DNA from 3 places in the Kitasatospora sp. NPDC004240 genome. Region 1 is predicted to be linked to each of the others. Evidence: riboswitches for the same ligand, from Rfam matches in the RefSeq annotation. Region 1 holds a riboswitch; each other region holds the start of a gene.
The links. Region 1 has a riboswitch for S-adenosylmethionine ahead of ACWEQL_RS02430 (aminotransferase class V-fold PLP-dependent enzyme). Riboswitches for the same ligand answer to the same signal wherever they lie in the genome.
Positions count from the first base shown of each region.

Region 1 (7,328 bases):
TTCTACTGCTGTTGCTGTCGCCACGACGGACATTATGTCGGTCCCTTATTCCGTCTTCACGCCGGGGGGTCTCCCTCGGAGTGTCCGGTGCGTGCGGTATGCCCCCCTGGGCCCCGACGGGGCGTCCGCAGGTGGCCTGAGCAGCGCGGTGTCCCTTTTCTGACGGTTCCTTCGGGGCCTCTTCGACCCTGTTGCCCCGCGTGTCGCTGCGGCCCCGCGGGGCGGCCCCGGGGTAGGGGGGAGGGCCGCCGTCGGCCGTACGGGTGGTCTGCGGGCGCCGGGGTGACGCGCCGTCCTCCGGGAGGGTGAGCCCCGTCGGGGCCCGGCCGCGGCGGCTCGGGAAGGATCACGCCGGAAGGGGCTCCGCGGGCGGTGATCGGGAGTAGCATCCGGATGAGGTGGACGTGGTCCGGATCACACTTCAGAGGAAGCAGGGGCCCATGGCGCACACGACCGACGAGACGCTCACCGTCCTCGTCTACAGCGACGACCGCAACACGCGCGAGCAGGTGCTGACGGCCCTCGGCCGCCGGCCGGCCGCGGACCTTCCCGAGCTCGACTACCTGGAGTGCGCCACCACCCCCGCGGTGCTGCGGGCGCTGGAGAAGGGGGGAGTGGACCTCTGCGTGCTGGACGGCGAGGCGGTGCCGGCCGGCGGGCTCGGCCTCGGGCGCCAGCTCAAGGACGAGATCTACGGCTGCCCCCCGGTGCTGGTGCTGATCGGCCGGCCGCAGGACTCCTGGCTGGCGGCCTGGAGCCGGGCCGACGCGGCGATCAGCCGCCCGGTGGACCCGGTGGCGCTGGCCGAGGCGGCCGCCACCCTGCTCCGCGCCCGCGTGGAGAAGCGGACACCGGCGACCCACTGAGCCGTACGGCCCGCGGGGCGGGCGTCCGGCCCCGCCCTTCACCTGGGTATCTCACTCTTAGAGAAAGGGGGACAGGACGCCACCCCCCGCTCGATAGGCTGGCTCCGCTCGCGGGGACCTCCCGGAGCTCCCTTCAAGAGCTGGAGTCAGCCATGGTGAACGTGAACCCTGCGAACGGCGGTAGCGACCCCGTGCAGGTGGTCCGCACCTGGCCGGACATCCTGGCGGCCCTGCTGGGCGGCGAGGACCTGGACCGGGCGGACACCGCCTGGGCGATGGACCAGATCATGAGCGGCGAGGCCTCCCCGGTGCAGGTGGCCGGCTTCATGGTCGCGCTGCGGGCCAAGGGCGAGACGGTCGACGAGATCTCCGGCCTGGTCGACGCGATGTACGCGCACGCCGAGCCGCTGCAGATCCCCGGCCCCGCCGTGGACATCGTCGGCACCGGCGGCGACCGCGCCAAGACCGTCAACATCTCCACCATGTCGGCGATCGTCGCGGCCGCGGCCGGCGCCAAGGTGGTCAAGCACGGCAACCGGGCCTCCTCCTCGGCCAGCGGCTCCTCCGACGTGCTGGAGAAGCTCGGCATCGCCCTCGACCTGAGCGCCCGCCGGGTGGCCGAGGTCGCCGAGGAGGTCGGGCTGACCTTCTGCTTCGCCGCCAAGTTCCACCCGTCGATGCGCCACGCCGCCCCGGCCCGGCGCGACCTCGGCGTGCCCACCGCCTTCAACATCCTCGGCCCGCTGACCAACCCGGCCAAGGTCACCGCGCACGCCATCGGCTGCTTCGACACCCGGCTCGCCGGGCTGATCGCCGGCGTGCTCGCCCGGCGGGGCTCCACCGCCCTGGTCTTCCGCGGCGACGACGGCCTGGACGAGCTGACCATCACCACCACCTCCCGGGTGTGGGTGGTGCGCGACGGCTCGGTCACCGAGACCGGCTTCGACCCGCGCGAGGTCGGCATCGAGACCGTCGGGATCGAGGCGCTGCGCGGGGCCGACGCCGCGTACAACGCGGAGGTCGCCCGCCGGCTGCTGGCCGGGGAGCGCGGACCGGTGCGGGACGCCGTCCTGCTGAACGCCGCCGCCGCGCTGGTCGCCCTCGACCTCACCGACGCGCCGCTCACCGAGCAGCTGGCGGCGGGGATGGAGCGGGCCGCGCGGGCGATCGACTCGGGCGCCGCCCAGGAACTGCTGCGCCGCTGGTCGGACGCCACCTCCCGGGGCTGACGCGACTCGGGCCGTCCTCGGGCCGTCCCGGGCCGGGGCCCGCGGGGAACGCTCCCCGCGGGCCCCGGTGCGTCCACATGGCGGACATCTGTTTGACCACCCGGTGGACGCGTCCTAGAGTCTTCGCCAGGTCATGAGTGGCAGCGTCAAGCCCCAGCTTGCTGTCCGGCAACCCTCCGTCCGTGGCGGGGTGCCCTGGGTGAGGACCGGGTCACCGGCAATCCGTCCGTGTGACAAGCGCGGACGCCGGTTGACACACACTCCCGGGGTCCTAGGCCCGTAGAAGGAGTGCATCCCCATGTCCCTCGCCACCGCCTCCCGCGCCCCGCTCGCCGTCCTCGGCCACGACGTCCAGGTCCCGCTGGCCAGCGGCGAGAAGGTCACCTACGCGCCGCTCGACTACGCGGCCAGCTCCCCGGCCCTGCAGCGGGTGTGGGACGACGTCGCCGCCTACGCGCCCTACTACGGCAGCGTGCACCGCGGCGCCGGCTACCTCTCCCAGCTGTCCACCGACCTGTTCGAGCAGAGCCGCCGGACCGTCGCCGACTTCCTCGACCTGCGCGAGGGCGACCAGGTGGTCTTCACCCGCGCCACCACCGACTCGCTCAACCTGCTGGCCGGCGCCGTCCCGGCGGGCACCCGGGTGCTCGCCTTCGAGACCGAGCACCACGCCTCACTGCTGCCCTGGGCCCACGCCGGACTGGACGTCACCTACCTGCGCGCGCCGCGCTCGCACGCCGAGGCGGTCGCCGCGCTGGAGACCGCGCTGGCCGCGGCGCCTGAGGGTCCCACGCTGCTCTGCGTCACCGGCGCCTCCAACGTCACCGGCGAGCTGTGGCCGGTCGCCGAGCTCACCGCCACCGCGCACCGCCACGGCGCCCGGGTGGTGCTGGACGCGGCCCAGCTGGCCCCGCACCACCGGGTCTCGGTGCGCGAGCTGGACGTCGACTGGATCGCCTTCTCCGGCCACAAGCTGTACGCCCCCTTCGGCGCCGGGGTGCTGGCCGGCCGCTCCGACTGGCTGGACGCGGCCGAGCCCTACCTGGCCGGCGGCGGCGCCACCCGCACGGTCGCCCGGGAGCACGACGGCTCGGTGGCGGTGCAGTGGCACGCCGGCCCCGCCCGCCACGAGGCCGGCTCGCCCAATGTGATCGGCGCCTACGCCATCGCCTCCGCCTGCCGGGCGCTGGGCGAGGCCGGCTTCGACGCGCTGGAGGCGCGCGAGCGTCAGCTGGTCGACCGGCTGACGGCGGGCCTCGCCGAGGTGCCCGAGGTCAAGGTGCTCAACCTGTTCGGCGAGGGCTCCGCCCGGGTGGGCGTGCTCTCCTTCGTCGTCCAGGGCTGGAACAGCTCGCACTTCTCGGCGGCGCTCTCCGCCGAGTACGGGATCGGCGTGCGGGACGGGCTGTTCTGCGCGCACCCGCTGCTGCGCACCCTGCTCGGCGACGAGGAGGCCGCGCCCTCCGAGTGCGGCGCGCCGGAGCCCTCGCTGCCGGGCGAGCGCAGCCTGAACGCGATCCGGGTCAGCTTCGGCGCCGGCACCCCGGACGAGCACGTCGACCGCTTCCTGACCGCCGTCCGCGCGCTGGTCACGGACGGTGCCGCCTGGAACTACCGCAACGAGGGCGGCCGTTGCGTCGCGGACACCCGCCGGGCGGGCTGACCGCGGGGCCGGCGGGGGATGCCGGAGAAGGAGGCCGCTACTCGTCCAGGCCGAGGGCGAAGGCGGCCTCCAGGTCGTGCTGGGAGTACGTCCGGAAGGCGATCTGGGTCTCGGTGTGCGCCACGCCCGGGACCTTGTTCAGCCGGCCCGGGATCACCTCGGCCAGGTCGTCGTGCCGCCGCACCCTGACCATCGCCACCAGGTCGTAGCCGCCGGTCACCGAGTAGACCTCGCTGACCCCCTCGATCGAGGCGATCGCCTCGGCGATCTCCGGGATGCGGTCCACGCTGGTCTTGATGAGGACGATGGCGGTGATCACTGTTCGGGCTCCTTTGTGAGGTGCCGCCAGCTTAGGCCCTGGGCACTGGCGAGGAGGAAGCCGACGGTGAAGCCGATGACGTGCACCAGGTAGGCGACGCCGGGCTCCGCCGAGCGCACCGACCACCACTGCAGCGAGAACCAGAGCCCGAGCACCAGCCAGGCCGGGAACCGCAGCGGCAGGAAGAGCAGCAGCGGCACCAGGGTGGTGACCCGGGAGCGGGGGTAGAGCCGCAGATAGGCGCCGAGCACCGCCGAGATCGCCCCCGAGGCGCCGATCAGCACCCGGGTCGCGTCCGGTGAGTGCGCCTCGGCGAGCGCGTAGCCGTACGCGGCCAGGCAGCCGGCGGCCAGGTAGAAGAGGAGGAAGCGGCCGCGGCCCAGCCGCGCCTCCACGCCGGCGCCGAAGACGTGCAGGAAGAGCAGGTTGCCCAGCAGGTGCAGCCAGCCGCCGTGCAGGAAGAGCGAGCTGAGCACCGAGAGGGCCGGCACCTTGCCCGGGGTGGGCGCGGCCGGGCAGCCGGGGGCCGGGTCGGGGACACCGGCCAGCTGTTCGGCCGTGAGCGGGTGCCCGGCCAGCAGTTCGGCGGGGACGGCGCCCCAGCGCCGCTCGTACCGCTGCTCGGCGCAGATCCGGTCCTGCCCGGTGCCGTACAGCGGATTGAGCCCGGCCGCCGGGCCGAGCAGGAAGACCGCCGTGTTGAGCACGATCAGGAGGAGGGTGACGGTCGGGGCCGGCCCCCTCGGGCGGCCGCCCCGCGCGCCGGTGAGGTCGAGGACCGGGGTCGCCATGCGGCCAAGCATTCCTCCGTCCGGCGGCTCCGGCACCGCGTTGTACGGCATGTGGCCCACCCGGCGGAGGCCGCGTACCGGTGGTCGGCGTTGTTGCCCCAGGCAATAGGCTTGGGGCGGGCATTCCCGCCTCCCGCCGACGCCGCCGGGGCTCCGGGGGGAGCGCCTGTGCCCACCCAGGGACCACCCGAGAGGACCTCCCATGACCGTCCCCGCCCTGACCGCAGAGACCCGCTGGCGCTGCACCCTGTGCGGCAACCTCACCCGCTTCGACGTGACCCGTTCGGCGCGGGTCGTCGAGTTCCTCCACTTCGACCTGGCGGGTGAGTCCAAGGTCGAGGAGACCGAGGTGCTCAGCGAGACGGTCGAGTCGGTGCGCTGCCGCTGGTGCAACGCGGTGGACCAGGTCGAGCTGGTCGCCCGTCCGGGCGCCGAGGCCGGCGAGGGCGGCGAGCAGGGCTGACGCCCGCCCGCCCGTGCGGTGCACGGAACGCGGCGCGTCCGCGCACCGCACGGGACAATGCGTACGGGACGTACGGAGCGTGAGGACGAGGGCGGCGGCCGAGGGCGCGCGCCCCGCAGGACAGGATCGGAGCCGAGGACGTGGTGGACGCAGCGAAGGAGCCCGCCGGGCCGCAGGGGCAGCCGCCCGCTGTGGACGCGCAGGCGCCGGACGCGGTCGAGGCCGTCCCGCCCGGTGACGGGTCCGGTGGGGCCGGTGGGGCCGACGCGGTCGGGGCGTCCGGCGGGGACGCGGACGCGGCCGGCGAGGAGCCCGCGGCAGCGCCGTTTGACCCGGAGCCGGCGGAGCAGCTGGAGCGCCCGCTGCCCGAGGGGGTGCGCCGCCGGGTGGTGGGCCTGGCCGCCGACGCGCTGGGCGGGCTGCCGCCGGCCGAGCTGCCCCAGTCGCTGCGCCAGTACGCCAAGTTCACCCCGGCCCGGCGGGCCAAGTACGCGGCCACCGCGCTGGCCGCCGCACTGGAGTCCGAGCCGGCCTTCCGCGTCCGGATAGCGGAGCGGCTGAGGCTGGGCCAGCCGGACCTCGTACGGGCGCTGGAGAGCGGCAGCGTGCCGGGCGCCGCCGATCCGATGGACGTGGCCGCGGCCGCCTACCTGGTGCGCTCGGCCGGCTGGAGCCGGCTGGTCGCCGAGGCGGGCGAGGAGGCCGAGCGGGCGGGCGCCGAGGGCGCCGCCGCGGAGGCGGCCCGTCAGGTGGAGAAGCTGCAGGCGGAGCTGGCCGAGGTGCGCTCGGCCGCACGGGCGGACCTGGACCGCCAGCGGGTGGAGTCCGAGGGTGTTCGCAAGGAGGCCGACTCGCTGCGCCGCAAGCTGCGTTCGCTGGAGAGCGACACCCGCAGGGCGCAGGCCGAGACCCGCAAGCTGGCCGCCGAGCTGGAGGCGCTGCGGACGCAGTCGGCGGCCGAGCGCGGCGCCGCCGAGAGCGAGGCCCGGCGGCTGAAGCACCGGATCTCCGAGCTGGAGGGCGCCGCCGAGCAGGGGCGGCGTTCGGCCCGCGAGGGGCGCAGCGTGGAGGACATGCGGCTGCGGCTGCTGCTGGACACCGTGCTCCAGTCGGCGCAGGGGCTGCAACGCGAGCTGGCGCTGCCGGTCTCCCAGATCCGTCCGGCGGACCTGGTGGAGGCGGTCGTGCCGGGTTCGGCCTCGCCGCACGACGTGGCCCGGCGGGCGCTCGCGGAGGACGATCCGGCGCTGCTGGACCAGTTGCTGGCGATCCCGCAGGTCCACCTGGTGGTGGACGGCTACAACGTGACCAAGACCGGCTACCCGACCCTGCCGCTGGAGCAGCAGCGGCTGCGGCTGCTGGGCGGTCTGGCGATGCTGGCGCAGCGTACGCAGGCGGAGGTCACCTGCGTGTTCGACGGCCAGGACCTGGACGTGCCGGTGATCATGGCGCCGCCGCGCGGGGTGCGGGTGCGGTTCAGCCGGACCGGGGAGACGGCGGACGAGCTGATCCGCCGGCTGGTGCGGGCGGAGCCGCAGGGCCGGCCGGTGGTGGTGGTCTCCACCGACCGGGAGGTCGCGGAGGGCGTGCGCAAGGCGGGTGCGCGCCCGGTGGCGTCGGTGCTGCTGCTGAACCGGCTGGCGCGTCCCTGAGGATCGGTTCGGACCGGAACGGTCCTTGCCGCGCCCGGGTCTGTCGATCCCGGTCGAAGTGCGTGGGGTGACGTCGGGTCAGCCGTCGCGTTGCCGATGTGTGAGGATCGCGTGAAGCCCGTGCCGGGGTGGGGTGCGCGGGTGCCGAGGGAGTGGCGGAAACCCGTGATCTTCACTAGGGTCTGGCGTCAAACCTATTTTCTGGATTCTCACCCGTACGGGTGAGTCCCACAGGAAGAAGGAGCCCGTCCTTGGCCTCCCACCGCCGTCCCAAGCAGCCGAGTCGCGCGCGGGTCACCGTGCTCACCGCTGCCGCAGCGACCGCGGTCGCCCTCTCCGCCCAGG
Region 1 is NZ_JBSGFD010000005.1:24,740-32,067, forward strand. It holds gene ctaE (aa3-type cytochrome oxidase subunit III) at 1-33, opposite strand, end outside; gene ACWEQL_RS02420 (hypothetical protein) at 441-866, shown strand; gene trpD (anthranilate phosphoribosyltransferase) at 1,019-2,095, shown strand; SAM riboswitch class IV at 2,225-2,341, shown strand; gene ACWEQL_RS02430 (aminotransferase class V-fold PLP-dependent enzyme) at 2,394-3,758, shown strand; gene ACWEQL_RS02435 (Lrp/AsnC family transcriptional regulator) at 3,796-4,077, opposite strand; gene ACWEQL_RS02440 (rhomboid family intramembrane serine protease) at 4,074-4,868, opposite strand; gene ACWEQL_RS02445 (hypothetical protein) at 5,071-5,331, shown strand; gene ACWEQL_RS02450 (NYN domain-containing protein) at 5,472-6,983, shown strand; gene ACWEQL_RS02455 (NlpC/P60 family protein) at 7,235-7,328, shown strand, end outside.

Region 2 (7,328 bases), on a different contig from region 1:
CCGTCCCCGCCGGTGCCCGCTTCGCCGCCTACCTCGCGGCCCGCGCGGAGTCCGCCCGCCTCGCCGCACCCGTCCACCCCGACGCGGCCGGGCACCGCCCCCACACCGTCACCCAGGACTGGTGGGCCCTGCCGCTGCCCCTGCGCCCCGGGCTGATGGGCGCGGCCGCCCGCCGCGCGCTGGCCGCCGACCTGGACCTCCTGACGACCGCCCTGACGGCCGGGGCCAGCGGCGGCGGGGGCGCGGCCGGCGCTTGACCCTGACGCGCGGGGCAGGGTTTAGCGTCTCCCGACCCCGCGCGGCCGCTCCTCCGCGACCGGTGCGCGGGTCCTCCGTCGTACCGATCCCGACCCGCCCAGGAGCTCCGCCGTGTCCGTCACCGCCTCCGTCCCCGCGTCCGCCGCGCCGTCCGCCGCCCTGCCCGCGACCTCCCGGGAGGTGCGCCTGCTCACCCGGCCCGAGGGGCTGCCGGATGCGGGGCACCTGGCCGTCGTCGAGGTGCCGCTGCCCGTCCCCGGGCCCGGGGAGATCCTGGTCCGCAACCGGTACTTCCACGTCGGGGCCGCGGTGCGCACCCTGATCGGGGGCGGCGTACCGGGGGCGCCGCTGCCCGCCCTGCGCCCCGGCGACACCCTGCTGGGCGCGGCGGTCGGCGAGGTGGTGACCGCCGCCGGGCCCGACGACGGCGGCGACGGGCAGGGGCCCCGGGTCGGCGAGCTCGTCTCGCACTGGCTCGGCTGGCGCGAGTACGCGGTGCTGCCCGCCGAGGGGGTGACCCGGCTCGGCGGGGCGCCGCTCGTCGACCCCGCGCTCCATCTGACGCAGGGGTGGACGGCCTACGTCGCGCTCACGGTGGGCGCCGGACTGCGCCCCGGTGACACGGTGTTCGTCACCGGCGCGGCGGGGTCGGTCGGCACCGCGGCCGGCCGGATCGCCCGGCTGCTGGGCGCCGGCCGGGTGGTCGGCAGCGCCGGTTCGGCGGCCAAGGCGCGCCGGCTGGTCGACGAACTCGGCTACGACGCCGCCGTGGTGCGCGGCGCGGGCCCGATCGCCGGGCAGCTCGCCGAGGCGGCGCCGGAGGGGATCGACGTCCTGGTGGACACCGTCGGCGGCGAGCAGCTCGCGGCCGCGGTCGGGGCGGCCCGTCCCGGGGCCCGGTTCGCCCTGGTGGGCGCGCTGTCCGGGCAGCTGTCCCCGGACGGGAGCGGGACCGCGGCGCCGGTCGGGCTGGACTCGGTCCAACTCGTCGTCAAGCGGATCGCCCTGCGCGGGGTCAGCCCGCTGGACCACCCGGAGACCCTCCCCGAGTGGCGGGAGCACTTCGCCGGCTGGCTCGACGAGGGCCTGATCGACCTGCCCGTGGTCCGGATCGCGGGCATGGACGGCGCCCCGCGCGCGTTGGAGGAGGTGTTCGCCGGTCAGCACGTCGGGACGGTCGTCGTCGCGCTGTGACCCGGCACCCGACGGGCGGAGGGCGGGCGGCATGCGCATCGGCGACGCGGCGGCGGCAGCGGGGACGACACCCCGCGCCCTGCGGTTCTACGAGCAGCGCGGGCTGCTTCCGCCGCCCCGGCGGACGGCCTCCGGCCAGCGGGAGTACGGCCCGGCCGAGGTGGCCCGGGTCCGGGTGATCCGCGAGCTGTTGGCGCTCGGCCTCACCGTCGAGGACCTCCGGGCGAGCGCCGAGCGGCTGCACCTGGCCGGCGCCGACGTGGACCCGGTCCGCTGCGGCAGCGGGGAACCCGCCACGCCCGCGGTCGGCGTGGCGCTGCGGCGGCTGGCCGCCCTCGACGCCGAGATCGCCCGGCTGACCGCGCTGCGCGAGGGCCTCGCCACCCGGCTGGCCGGCCTCCCCGGACGGGAGGCCGGCCGACCCGGCCCGACCACCGCCGTCACCCGGCGCTGATCACCCCGGCCGAACGGCCGGCTCCGGTCACCCGGGGCCGGCCGCCCGGTCGTCGTCACGCCGCGTGGCTCGCGCGGTCCACGGGGGCCGCCGGGCCGTCGGGGATCTCGTCGAGGTCCAGGCAGCGGCCGAAGCGGCGCCGGGGGGAGGTCAGGAACTCGGCCGGGAGGTTGCGGTGGAAGGCCGGGAGGCGGTGCAGCCGGCGTACGTAGGCCCAGAGGCGGTGCCGGTCGGCCACGGCGGCGGCCTCGGCGGGGTCCATCCGGGGCCGGTGGACGGTGTCCAGCTCGACCAGGGCCACCCACAGGTCCACGTCGGCCGCGGTCGGGCGGGCGCCCAGCACGTACGGGTCCGCGGCCAGCCGGCGGTCGACCAGGTCCAGTGCCTGGGACAGCTGCTCGGGGGCCCCCTCGCGCCACCCGGCCGCCTCCGGGACGGCCTCGGCCAGGAGTTCGGCGATCGCGTCCACGGCCTCGGCGAGGTCCGCCGGGCGCAGGTCGGGCAGGTCGTCCCGGGTGCGGTCGGCCAGGTGCTCGGCCAGGTCGCGGAGGATGTCGGGGGTGTGGTTGCTGACGATGCGCCCGCTCCACCGGTCGCAGAGCGCCGGCACGGTGAGCGGTCCCTCGTAGTGGTGGAGCGCCGTCTCGTACGCGAGGCGCAGCTCCCGGTGGGCCTCGGGGGTGGCGAGGTGGACGACGGAGACCGTGTCGCGCAGGTCGAGCAGGTCGAGGGTGATCGCGACCCGGAGGGAATCCGGGCAGCCGGGACAGAGGTACACCCGGTAGCGCTGGGAGGCGGGGTAGAAGCCGCCGCCGCGGCGGGCGCCGATGCGGCCGCGGAACCGGTGCGCGTGGTCCGGGACCGGCTCGGCGGGGTGACAGGGGTCGGGCTGCGGCGTACGGGACGCCGGGTCGGAGGCGGGAACGAAAAGCTCGGGCATGACTCTCCAATGGGTGAGGGAGCCCCGGTGATCTGATGGGGGGGGACGCGGAGGCGGGAGGGGACGCGGGGACCCCGCCTCCGGCCGGACCGGCGCCGCGGCTCACGGGCTGGGGTGTGGTCCGGTGGTCCGGGGGGACGTGGCCGTCAGGCGGGTGGCTCCGGGACGGGGTGGTCCCGGGGCGGCCGGCCGGGTCAGGCCCTCGGTCCGCTCGCGCTGCAGACGCGCAGCAGGTCGATGTGCAGACGTCTGGTCAGGGGGCTCGCCGGGCGCAGCGGGCGGCGGGCGCCGCCCGGCTGCCTCCGCGTTCCGCCCACGTCCACCCGTCCGATCCCTCGGGACCCGCCGGGGCGGGACCACGCTTGTCCCGCCGCATCGGCGGGACCCGGTCGTCACCCGGGGCACCCCGTCGCGGTGGAAGGGTTGCCTGCCAGCGGGCCGGAGCCGATGACCCGCGCGGGAGACCCGCGGCGGGCGCTGACAATCGTGACCGTCCCCAGCAGTCTGGTCGAGCGCCCGAGGGGTCGTCAATAACGAGGACGGCACGACCGCGAGGTGGTGGGGGCCGTCCTCGCGGTCGCGCCGAGGGCATGTCAGGAGGCCGCCGTGGCCGCGCCCTTCACCGGGACGGCCCGCCGGGCGGCCGGCTGACCGCACGGCGGGCCCGGCGGGCCGGCGGGCGGCCGGGCCGGTAGCGTGGCCGGGGACCGACGTGGCGGGTGCCGCACCGACGGTTCCGGCGGCGAGCCGGCGAGCTGAGGAGGCCCCCGATGAGCGGCGCGACGGTGGTCGGCGGGGGGCCCAACGGGCTCGCCGCCGCGGTCGTGCTGGCGCGGGCGGGCCTGCGGGTCACCGTGCTGGAGGCCGCCGGGGAGGTCGGCGGCGGCGCCCGCAGCTCGGAGGCGATCCTGCCGGGCCTGGTGCACGACCACTGCTCGGCCGTCCACCCGATGGGCGTCGGCTCGGCCTTCCTGCGTGGCCTCGACCTGCGCCGCCACGGGCTGGAGTGGCGGTGGCCGGAGATCGACTGCGCCCACCCGCTCGACGACGGGACGGCCGGGGTGCTGCACCGCTCCGTCGCCGAGACCGCCGCCGGCCTCGGCGCGCCGGACGGCGCTCGCTGGCGGCGGCTGTTCGGGCCGTCCGCCGCCTGCTGGGACGAGCTCGCCGAGGACGTCATGGGCCCGCTGCTGCGCGTACCGCGCCACCCGTTGCGGCTCGCCCGGTTCGGGGCGCCGGCGCTGCTGCCGGCCTCGGCGCTGGCCCGGGCGTTCACCGGGGAGCGGGCGCGGGCCCTGTTCGGCGGGGTGGCGGCGCACGCGTTCCGGCCGCTGCACCGGCCGCTGAGCGCGAGCGTCGCCCTCGGCCTGCTGGCCGCCGGGCACCGGCACGGCTGGGCCGTGGCGGCGGGCGGCTCCGGGGCGATCAGCCGGGCGCTGGCGGCGGAGCTCACCGCGCTCGGCGGCACCGTCGAGACCGGCGTACGGGTCACCTCCTTCGACCGGCTGCCGCCCGCCGCGGTCACCCTGTACGACCTGGCGCCGGGCGCCGTCGCGGACATCCTCGGCGACCGGCTACCGCCCCGGATCGCCCGGGCCTACCGGCGCTTCCGGCACGGCCCGGGTGCGTTCAAGGTCGACTTCGCGGTGGCGGGCGGCGTCCCGTGGACCGCCGAACCCGCCCGGCGCGCCGGCACGGTGCACCTCGGCGGCACCTTCGCCGAGGTCGCCGCCGCCGAACGGGCCGTCGCCGCCGGCCGGATGCCCGGGCGCCCGTTCGTCCTGGTCGGCCAGCAGTACCTGGCCGACCCGGGCCGCTCGGCCGGCGACGTCCACCCCGTGTGGGCGTACGCGCACGTCCCGGCCGGCTACCCCGGCGACGCCACCGGGGCGATCACCGCGCAGATCGAACGCTTCGCCCCGGGCTTCCGCGAGCGCGTCCTCGGCCGGGCGGTGACCACCACGGCCGGCTTCGCCGCGGCCAACCCGAACTTCGTCGGCGGCGACATCATGACCGGCGCCAAGGACGTCCCCCAGCTGCTCCTCGGCCCCCGCCCCACCCTCACCCCCTACGCCACCGGCCTCCCCGGCCACTACCTCTGCTCCGCGGCCACCCCGCCCGGCCCCGGCGTCCACGGCATGTGCGGCGCCAACGCCGCCGCGTACGCCCTCCGCCGGCTCTGACCCGCCCCACGCCGCCGCGCACAGGGCCCGACCGGCCCCGCACCCGCCCGTGCAGCGCCACCGCCGCCGCGCGCAGGCCGCGCAGATGGGCGGCCGGCTCGGCGCACTTGAGGGTCACCCGGCACGGCCGGTCCTCGCTGCCGGCCCGCACGACCGCGAACATCCTGCCGAGCACCCGGTACACCAGGGCGTTCGGCTGAACGGCTCGTCCTCGGTGGCCTCCCGCAGGGACAGCGCGTAGTCGCCGAAGCCCCCGGACTCGATGATCCGTCACCCCTCGTTCGTGACCGCTCTGCTGCGGATCACCGTGCCGGAGTGGTGTGCCCGGGGCGGCGGCGTCCCGTGACCGGTCCGGACGCGACCGGTACGGGCGGCAACCCACCCGGACGGCAATTGGTCTGGACAACATCCGTTCGTGTCGGATACGTTGCGGCACGCGACACCTCGTCAGCAGGCCTACCACCGCCGCACCCGAGGTGTTCCCCCCGGCGCTCCCGTACCTCCCTCCGGTGGTTCCGGACGCCCGGGCGGGTCCGTTCCGCCCGCCGCGACGAGCTCCGGTGGCCCCGGCGACCTCGGTGGCCTCCGAGGCATCCGGCGGTGCCGGGCCCCGCGGCCGAACCGGGCCGAGCACCACCGCACACGGCGTTCCGACAGGTACGGGGGAGTCCGCAGGTGTTTCCGATGGTCCGTTCCCAGCTGCGGCACCGGCCGGGGCGCGCGGTCGCGCTGGTGTCCGCCGTCGCCGTCGCGACCTCGGCGTTCACCGTCCTGACCGGGGCGGCCCGGACGCAGGAGCTGCAGGTGCGCGCCACCGTCGACGGCAACCACCGCTCGGCGTACGACATCCTGGTCCGTCCCCGGGGCGGCCGCACCGAAGCGGAGCGTCAACAGGACCTGGTCCAGGCCGGGTTCCTCTCCGGGATCTTCGGCGGCATCACCACCGACGAGTGGCACCGGATCGAGGGAATCCCCGGTGTCGAGGCGGCCGCACCGCTGGCCATGGTCGGCTACGTGATGCCCTCCGCGTCCGTCCCCGTCGACCTGTCCGCCCACCTGCCCGCCGACCGCACCGGCCGGCTCTTCCGCGTCACCACCACGACCACCGCCGACGGCGGCGCCACCCGCACGCCCGCCGCCACCGGCTACCAGTACCTGACCGGCAACCCCCTGGTGGTCGACCTCGGCACCGGCAGCGCGGCCGGGTCCGGTCCCGCCGAGCAACTCCCGTCCGGTACACGGGTGGAGGCATGCCCGGCCGCCCCGCCTGTACCTGCCGGACCGTTCGCGCCGGCGGTCCGGATCGGCTGCGACTCCACCGCCGGGACCCGCAGCGTCCTGGACGGGCAGACCGTCTCCACCACCGTGCCCGCCGGCCCGGCCGGACACCGCGTCCAGGTGCCGGTGCCCCTGCTGGTCGCCGCCGTCGACCCGCAGGCCGAGGCCAGGCTCTCCGGTCTGGACACCGCCCTCGTCTCCGGCCGCTACCTCGGTGCCCACCAGGGCGCCTCCACCCGGGACGCCGAGGGAGCGGTCTCCGGGCCGGACGGCACCACCGCCGTCACCGTGAAGCAGACCACCTTCCCGGTCCTGGCCGCCTCCGACAGCGGACTCGGCACCGCCGTCGACGTCGGCGTGCAGCTGCTGCCGGCCGCCGACGGCCGCACCCCGCTGCAGATCGGCACCGACCGGCTGGCCGACCTCGCCGGGCCGACCGTCGTCACCCGCACCATCACCGCCCAGGACGCCTATCGGCAGCTCCTCGACCAGATCACCGCCGACACCGCGCACCCGGGCTCCTCTGCGGGGCCGACCGACCCGGCGGCGTCCGGCGCCCCCGCCCCCGCGAACCCCGGCGCGCCGACCGCGGGCAGGGGCACCTCCCTCGGCTCCCTCGCCGCCTCCTGGACCGTCGGCCCGCTCCACTGGAGCACCGGCCCGGACGGCCGGCTGCGCCCCGACACCGTGCGGAACCCGCCCGAGACCTGGGCCTCCCTCGCCTCCAACTCGCCCTGGCTCAGGGTCCCGCCGACCAACGCCGACACCCAGCTACGCTCCGTCACCCAGCACCTGGCCAGGACCGGCACCGACTCCGGGGGCGTCCCGCTGCCGGCGCCCGTCGCCGTCGGCGTCTTCGACCGCAGCCGGCTGCCCTCCTTCAACCCGCTCACCGCCGTCCCCCTCGGCGCCTACGAGGCCCCCGACACCCGGCCCGCCGACGCCGCCGCCCGGACCGCGCTCGGCGGCGGACCCCTGCGCCCCGACGGCAACCTCGGCGGTCTCCTCGCCCAGCCCCCGC
Region 2 is NZ_JBSGFD010000024.1:48,226-55,553, reverse strand. It holds gene ACWEQL_RS09505 (hypothetical protein) at 1-257, shown strand, start outside; gene ACWEQL_RS09500 (MDR family NADP-dependent oxidoreductase) at 370-1,452, shown strand; gene ACWEQL_RS09495 (MerR family transcriptional regulator) at 1,484-1,906, shown strand; gene ACWEQL_RS09490 (glutathione S-transferase C-terminal domain-containing protein) at 1,962-2,846, opposite strand; SAM riboswitch class IV at 3,200-3,312, opposite strand; gene ACWEQL_RS09485 (phytoene desaturase family protein) at 3,617-5,029, shown strand; gene ACWEQL_RS09480 (FtsX-like permease family protein) at 5,714-7,328, shown strand, end outside.
Region 2: linked by a shared signal. The riboswitch ahead of ACWEQL_RS09490 (glutathione S-transferase C-terminal domain-containing protein) and the one ahead of ACWEQL_RS02430 (aminotransferase class V-fold PLP-dependent enzyme) in region 1 are both predicted to bind S-adenosylmethionine.

Region 3 (7,328 bases), on a different contig from region 1:
CGGATCGGGTTGACCAGGGCCACGTCGGCCATCCGGTAGGCGGCCAGCGAGCGCGCGAAGTCGTCGTCGACGTGCAGGATCAGCGGCTGCCAGTCGGGCGTCGCGAACTCGTCGGTGATCTCGGCGGCCAGCCGGCGGACCCGGTCGGTGTAGTCGCGGTACTCGGCGAGGTCGGTGCGGGACGGGTAGGCGAAGGCGATGTGCACCACCCGGTCGTGCCACTCGGGGCGGGTGCGCAGCAGGTGCCGGTAGGCCAGCAGGCCGCGGACGATGTTCTTGCTGAGCTCGGTGCGGTCGACCCGGACGACGGTGCGGCGCCCGCCGACCGCCGCGCGCAGGACGGCGAGCCGCTCGTCGACGTCCGGGCGGTGGGCGCGCTCGCGCAGGAAGTCCGCGTCGGCGCCGAGGGCGTGCACGCCGAGGACGGTGGTGCGCCCGGCGTGGGTGACGGTGAGCGCCTCGCGGTCGACCTCGGCGCCCAGCAGGGCCTCACAGCAGTCGGCGAAGGCGAGCGCCCAGCGGCGGGTGAGGAACCCGGCCCGGTCGGCGCCGAGGACCCCGGTCAGCACGGCCCCGGCCACGTCGTCCGGCAGCAGCCGGAAGTACTCGGGCGGCGCCCACGGGGTGTGCGAGAAGTGGCCGATGCGCAGGTCGGGGCGGGCGGCGCGGAGCAGTGCCGGGGTGAGCGAGAGGTGGTAGTCCTGCACCAGGACGGCGGCGCCCGGGGCGGCCTCCGCGGCCAGGGCGGCGGCGAAGGCCGCGTTGTACTCCCGGTAGGCGGCCCACTCGGTGCGGAAGTCCTCGTCGAAGGCGGGCGCGGTGGGTGTGGCGTACAGCAGGTGGTGCACGAACCAGAGGGTGGAGTTGGCGACGCCGTTGTAGGCGCGCGCGAAGGTCTCCGGGTCGATGTCGAGCATCCGTACGGCCTGGCCCCCGACGTCGTGCCCGGCGCGGTCCAGGCGCCCGTCCGGGGCCTCGCGGGCGGCCCGGCGGTCGGCCTCGCCGAGGGCGGCGCAGACCCAGACGGCGTCGGGATCGTCGATCGCGGACAGGCCGGAGACCAGGCCGCCGCCGCCGCGCCGCAGGGTCAGCGTGCCGTCCGCCGCGGCGCCGAACGACACCGGTCCCCGGTTGGAGGCCACCAGCACGGGGGCGGTGCCGGTCGGACTCGAACGTTCGGTCGTGAGATCGCCCATGGTTGGAACCTTGCCGGGGGGCGGGGTCGGCAAACGCTCAGAGCACCGGGTGGCGGCCGGTGTACTCGGGGACGGTGTGCATCGGGGGCCGCTCCAGGGCGGTCACCGGGTGGCTGTGGGCGGTGAAGGTACGGGTCAGCGGATCGCGGGTGAACTGGGTGAGCAGCGGGTGCACCAGGTCGGCGGAGGCCTTCAGCCGGTGGGTGCGGTCGAGCCGCTCCAGGGCCGTGCGGTAGATGGTGGCCGCCATCCGTCCGAGCGCCTGGCCGTCCTGGTGGCGGTGGTGGCGGACCCCGACGTCGACCTGGGCGAGGGCGTCCAGACCGGCGGTCTCCAGCGCGTCCACGAGCAGGCCGAGCTCGACGCCGTAGCCGGTGGGGAACGGCAGCCGCTCCAGCAGCGAGCGGCGGGCCGCGTACTCGCCCCCGAGCGGCTGGACGAAACCGGCGAGTTCCGGCCAGTGGAGGTTGAGCAGGGGGCGGGCGACCAGTTCGGTCACCCGGCCGCCGCCCGACGGGATGACCGTGCCCTCCCCCGCGGCGGAGCCGCTCGATGTCACCTCCAGCGGCCGGTCGTACATGGCCTTGACCAGCTGGATCCCGGGATCGGTGAGCAGCGGGCCGACGATGCCCGAGACGAAGGCGGGGTCGAACTCGCGCAGGTCGGCGTCGACGAAGCAGACGATCTCGCCACGGGTGACCAGCAGCGAGCGCCAGAGCACCTCGCCCTTGCCGGGGGCGGCGGGCAGCCGCGGCAGGATGTCGTCGCGGCGCACCACCCGGGCCCCGGCGCCGGCGGCCGCGGCGGCGGTGCCGTCCGCCGAACCCGAGTCGACCACCACCAGCTCGTCGACCAGCGGCAGGCGCTCCATCAGCTCGCGCCGGATGGTGCGGACGATGTCGCCGACCGTGGCCTCCTCGTCCAGGGCGGGCAGGACCACGCTGACGGTGCCGGCGCGGCCGGCCGCCCGCTTGGCGTCCAGCAGGGTGCGCACCGGACGGTCGGCCGCGCTCCAGGAGCGGCGGCGCAGCCAGGACGCCACCTCCGGGAGGAGCTCGGGTGTCGGTTCGGCGGGCACGGGCACACTCCTGAGGATCGCTGACTCTGCTCGGGTGAAACGGTCCATCTCGCGTGGCGGACGGTCCCTTTCGGCATTGACGCCTTCGGATACAGTCTTCGTACAGCGGTCGGACCTTCGCACGCCGGGGTCACCGCTGAGCAGGACCACAACTTCACAGAGCTCATCCAGAGGGACTGAGGGAACGGCCCGTTGACGTCCCGGCAACCTTCTCGCGCGGCTGTCGTACAGGCCCCGGCGGGACAGGTGCCAATTCCGGCCCGTGGCGCGCCCGCGTCACGGGGAAGATGAGGAGAGAGGCCTCCGCCATCATGGCTATCGACACTGCCGCACCCGTCAGCACCGTTGACCTCGGCCCCGCCGCCGCGCTGTCCTGTCGCGAGTGCGGCACCCGGTTCCCGCTCGGCCCCAGCTTCGCCTGTCTGGAGTGCTTCGGTCCGCTGGAGATCGCGTACGACTTCGGGAGCGAGGCCGCCGAGGAGCTGCGCAAGCGGATCGAGTCCGGTCCGGCCTCCATCTGGCGCTACGCCCCGCTGCTGCCCGTCCCGGCCGACGTCGCCTCGAAGCCCAACCTGAACCCCGGGTGGACCCCGCTGGTGAAGGCGGACAACCTGGGCCGCGAGCTCGGCTTCACCGCCCAGCTGCACATCAAGGACGACTCCGGCAACCCGACCCACTCGTTCAAGGACCGCGTGGTCGCCTGCGCGATCGAGGCGGCGCGGGCCTTCGGCTTCACCACGCTCTCCTGCTCCTCCACCGGCAACCTGGCCGGCGCGGTGGGCGCGGCCGCCGCCCGGGCCGGCTTCAAGTCCTGCGTCTTCATCCCGCACGACCTGGAGCAGGGCAAGGTCGTCATGGCCGGCGTCTACGGCGGTCAGCTGGTCGGCATCGACGGCAACTACGACGACGTGAACCGCTTCTGCTCCGAGCTGATCGGCGACCCGGCCGGCGAGGGCTGGGGCTTCGTCAACGTCAACCTCCGCCCGTACTACGGCGAGGGCTCCAAGACGCTGGCGTACGAGATCTGCGAGCAGCTCGGCTGGCGGCTGCCGGAGCAGATCGTCATCCCGATCGCCTCGGGCTCCCAGCTCACCAAGATCGACAAGGGTCTGCAGGAGCTCATCAAGCTCGGCCTGGTCGAGGACCGCCCGTACAGGATCTTCGGCGCCCAGGCCGCCGGCTGCTCCCCGGTCTCGGCCGCGTTCAAGGCCGGCCACGACGTGATCCGGCCGGTCAAGCCGGACACCATCGCCAAGTCGCTGGCGATCGGCAACCCGGCCGATGGCCCGTACGTGCTGGACATCGCCCGCCGCACCGGCGGCGCGGTCGAGGACGTCACCGACGCCGAGGTGGTGGCCGCGATCAAGCTGCTGGCCCGCACCGAGGGCGTCTTCGCCGAGACCGCGGGCGGGGTCACCGTCGGCGTGCTGAAGAAGCTCGTCGAGACCGGTCAGCTGGACCCGGCCAAGGAGACCGTCGCGATCAACACCGGCGACGGCCTGAAGACCCTGGACGCCGTCTCCGACGCCGGCATGACCACCGTCATCCGGCCGTCGCTGGAGTCCTTCCGGGCCGCCGGCCTCGCCTCCGTCTGACCTTCCCCGCCCCGCTCCGCCCCCCAGCTAGGAGAGCCACCGCCATGAGCGCCAACGTCCGCATCCCCACCATCCTGCGCACCTACACCGGCGGCGCCGCCGAGGTGACCGCCGAGGGCGCCACCCTCGGTGAGGTCATCGCCGACCTGGAGAAGAACCACGCGGGCATCGCCGCCCGCCTCCTGGACGACACCGGCAAGCTGCGCCGCTTCGTGAACGTGTACGTCAACGACGACGACGTGCGCTTCGCCGAGGGCCTGGCCACGGAGATCAAGGACGGCGCCGGCGTCTCGATCATCCCGGCGGTGGCCGGCGGCTGCTGAGGCCCCGGTGACGGTCGGGCCTCTCGGCCGGGTCGGCCCTCTCGGCCCGGTCGACCTCGTTGTCCGGCCGGCTCGACCGGCCTGACCGGCCGGTCGCTCCGATTGGCCTGATCGATGCGGTCCGCCGGCCCGGTGCATTCGGCCGGTTCGGTTCCGTTCGACCTGTTTGACCTGTTGAGCCGTCTTCACGTCCGGAATTGCACTCTCCGGACGTGAAGGCGGCTCGTCGTATTGCGGCGTGAATTTTTAGTCGCCCCGGTCGGAGTAGAGTTTCGCCCGGAGGGGAACGGGGCGCCCCCGCCCCGTCCGGCGGGCGAGACCCGCGTCCGCCCCGAAGCCGTGAATCATGTCAGGCGGATGTCAGAATTCATGAGGGGATTTGGGTAATTCGCCCGCCATGTCCGGGACGGAATGCCGAGTTCACCCGGTTCTGGCCCGACCTGTCCCTTGATGGACCGAGCGAATTCGTATCGGCTGGGCCTGTTGCAGAGGGCGTCTATCCGGATACATTCAGCCGCGGTCGACGCAATCACCCGTTCACCGGAGTCCGTCCGGGGCCCGGCCGGGGATCGCGGTGTGCAGGGCTGCGCTCAGGGGGGGTTCCCCGGGCCGGCCTCAACCAGACCCGGGCCCGCAGACCTGCGGGCGCGTGAAGGGCCAGCACAGCACTAGGGGAGTTCGGAATGGCTCAGGGCACCGTCAAGTGGTTCAACGCGGAGAAGGGCTACGGCTTCATCGCGGTCGACGGTGGTGCGGACGTCTTCGTCCACTACAGCGCGATCCAGATGGACGGCTACCGCACCCTTGAGGAGGGCCAGCGGGTCGAGTTCGAGATCTCTCAGGGACAGAAGGGCCCGCAGGCGGACATGGTCCGCGCGGCGGTCTGAAACCTTCCGGCTCCAGGAGTTCGGCTCGGCCCACCGGCTGGTGGACCTCTCGCTTCGCGACGGGCCCGTACGTATCGGCGTACGGGCCCGTCGGCGTGTCCGGGGTGCCTCCGCCCCCGGGCCCGCGCGGTGTCGGGGAGGCGCCCGGCGCGGGCCCCGTCGACGGTCGCGCGGCGGGGCGGGAGGGCCTCCGCGGCGGGGCGGGAGGGCCTCCGTGGAGGGGCGGGCGCGGCTCGCGGGATCGCCGATTGGGCTTGCACTCGCCACCCCAGAGTGCTAATCATTGGCGTTAGCACTCACAGCTTGAGAGTGATAAGCGGACCGGGTCGGTGAGGCCCCAGGGAGCGGTAGGGGAATGGACCCCCGCACACCAGGGCCGTCCGTCGCGGGCACCCCTTGGTCCGAGCAGTCGACCGTGTCCCGGAGGACCACTTCAGATGGCCAAGATCATCGCCTTTGATGAGGAAGCTCGCCGCGGCCTTGAGCGTGGCATGAACCAGCTCGCCGACGCAGTGAAGGTCACGCTCGGCCCCAAGGGTCGCAACGTCGTGCTGGAGAAGAAGTGGGGCGCCCCCACGATCACCAACGACGGTGTCTCCATCGCCAAGGAGATCGAGCTCGAGGACCCGTACGAGAAGATCGGTGCGGAGCTCGTCAAGGAGGTCGCCAAGAAGACGGACGACGTCGCGGGTGACGGCACCACCACCGCCACCGTGCTCGCCCAGGCGCTCGTCCGCGAGGGTCTGCGCAACGTCGCCGCCGGCGCCAACCCGATGGCCCTGAAGCGCGGTATCGAGAAGGCCGTCGCCGCCGTCTCGGACCAGCTGCTGGCCCAGGCCAAGGACGTGGAGACCAAGGAGCAGATCGCCTCCACCGCCTCCATCTCGGCCGCCGACACCCAGATCGGCGAGCTCATCGCCGAGGCCATGGACAAGGTCGGCAAGGAAGGCGTCATCACCGTCGAGGAGAGCAACACCTTCGGTCTGGAGCTCGAGCTCACCGAGGGCATGCGCTTCGACAAGGGCTACATCTCCGCCTACTTCGCGACCGACCTGGAGCGCATGGAGGCGACCTTCGAGGACCCGTACATCCTCATCGCCAACTCCAAGATCGGCTCGGTCAAGGACCTGCTGCCGCTGCTGGAGAAGGTCATGCAGAGCGGCAAGCCGCTCGTCATCATCGCCGAGGACGTCGAGGGCGAGGCCCTGTCGACCCTGGTCGTGAACAAGATCCGCGGCACCTTCAAGTCCGTCGCCGTCAAGGCCCCGGGCTTCGGCGACCGCCGCAAGGCCATGCTCGGCGACATCGCCATCCTCACCGGTGGCACCGTGATCTCCGAGGAGGTCGGCCTCAAGCTGGAGAACGCCGGCGTCGACCTGCTGGGCACCGCCCGCAAGGTGGTCATCACCAAGGACGAGACCACCATCGTCGACGGTGGCGGCGACAGCGACCAGGTCGCCGGCCGCGTGAACCAGATCCGCGCCGAGATCGAGAACAGCGACTCGGACTACGACCGCGAGAAGCTCCAGGAGCGCCTCGCCAAGCTGGCCGGCGGCGTGGCCGTCATCAAGGCCGGCGCGGCCACCGAGGTGGAGCTCAAGGAGCGCAAGCACCGCATCGAGGACGCCGTCCGCAACGCGAAGGCCGCCGTCGAGGAGGGCATCGTCGCCGGTGGTGGCGTCGCGCTGCTGCAGGCCGGTGTCGCCTTCGACAAGCTGGAGCTGGACGGCGACGAGGCCACCGGTGCCAACATCGTCAAGGTCGCGCTGGAGGCCCCGATCAAGCAGATCGCGACCAACGCCGGCCTGGAGGGTGGCGTCGTGGTGGAGAAGGTGCGCAACCTCCCCGCCGGTCACGGCCTGAACGCCGCCACCAACGAGTACGTCGACCTGGTCGCCGAGGGCATCATCGACCCGGCCAAGGTCACTCGCTCCGCGCTGCAGAACGCCGCCTCCATCGCGGCGCTGTTCCTCACCACCGAGGCCGTCATCGCCGACAAGCCGGAGAAGGCCGCCGCGGCCGCCGGCGGCGGCATGCCGGGCGGTGACATGGACTTCTGATCCCGCTTCCACGGGATCGGACGAGTCTCCGATCGCACGGGCGGTTCCCTCCGGGGAGCCGCCCGTGCGGCGTTTCCGGGGTGGCCCCGGAGGGGGCCCCGGGGCTTGGGTGCTCCTGGGGGTGGGGCTTCGGCGGTGGGGGCCGTGGCTCCGGCCGTGGGGGCGGGTGGTGCGGGGTTTGGGAGAATG
Region 3 is NZ_JBSGFD010000049.1:316-7,643, forward strand. It holds gene ACWEQL_RS15710 (alpha,alpha-trehalose-phosphate synthase (UDP-forming)) at 1-1,196, opposite strand, end outside; gene ACWEQL_RS15715 (glucosyl-3-phosphoglycerate synthase) at 1,234-2,274, opposite strand; SAM riboswitch class I at 2,435-2,568, shown strand; gene thrC (threonine synthase) at 2,586-3,869, shown strand; gene ACWEQL_RS15725 (MoaD/ThiS family protein) at 3,914-4,192, shown strand; gene ACWEQL_RS15730 (cold-shock protein) at 4,876-5,079, shown strand; gene groL (chaperonin GroEL) at 5,517-7,139, shown strand.
Region 3: linked by a shared signal. The riboswitch ahead of thrC (threonine synthase) and the one ahead of ACWEQL_RS02430 (aminotransferase class V-fold PLP-dependent enzyme) in region 1 are both predicted to bind S-adenosylmethionine.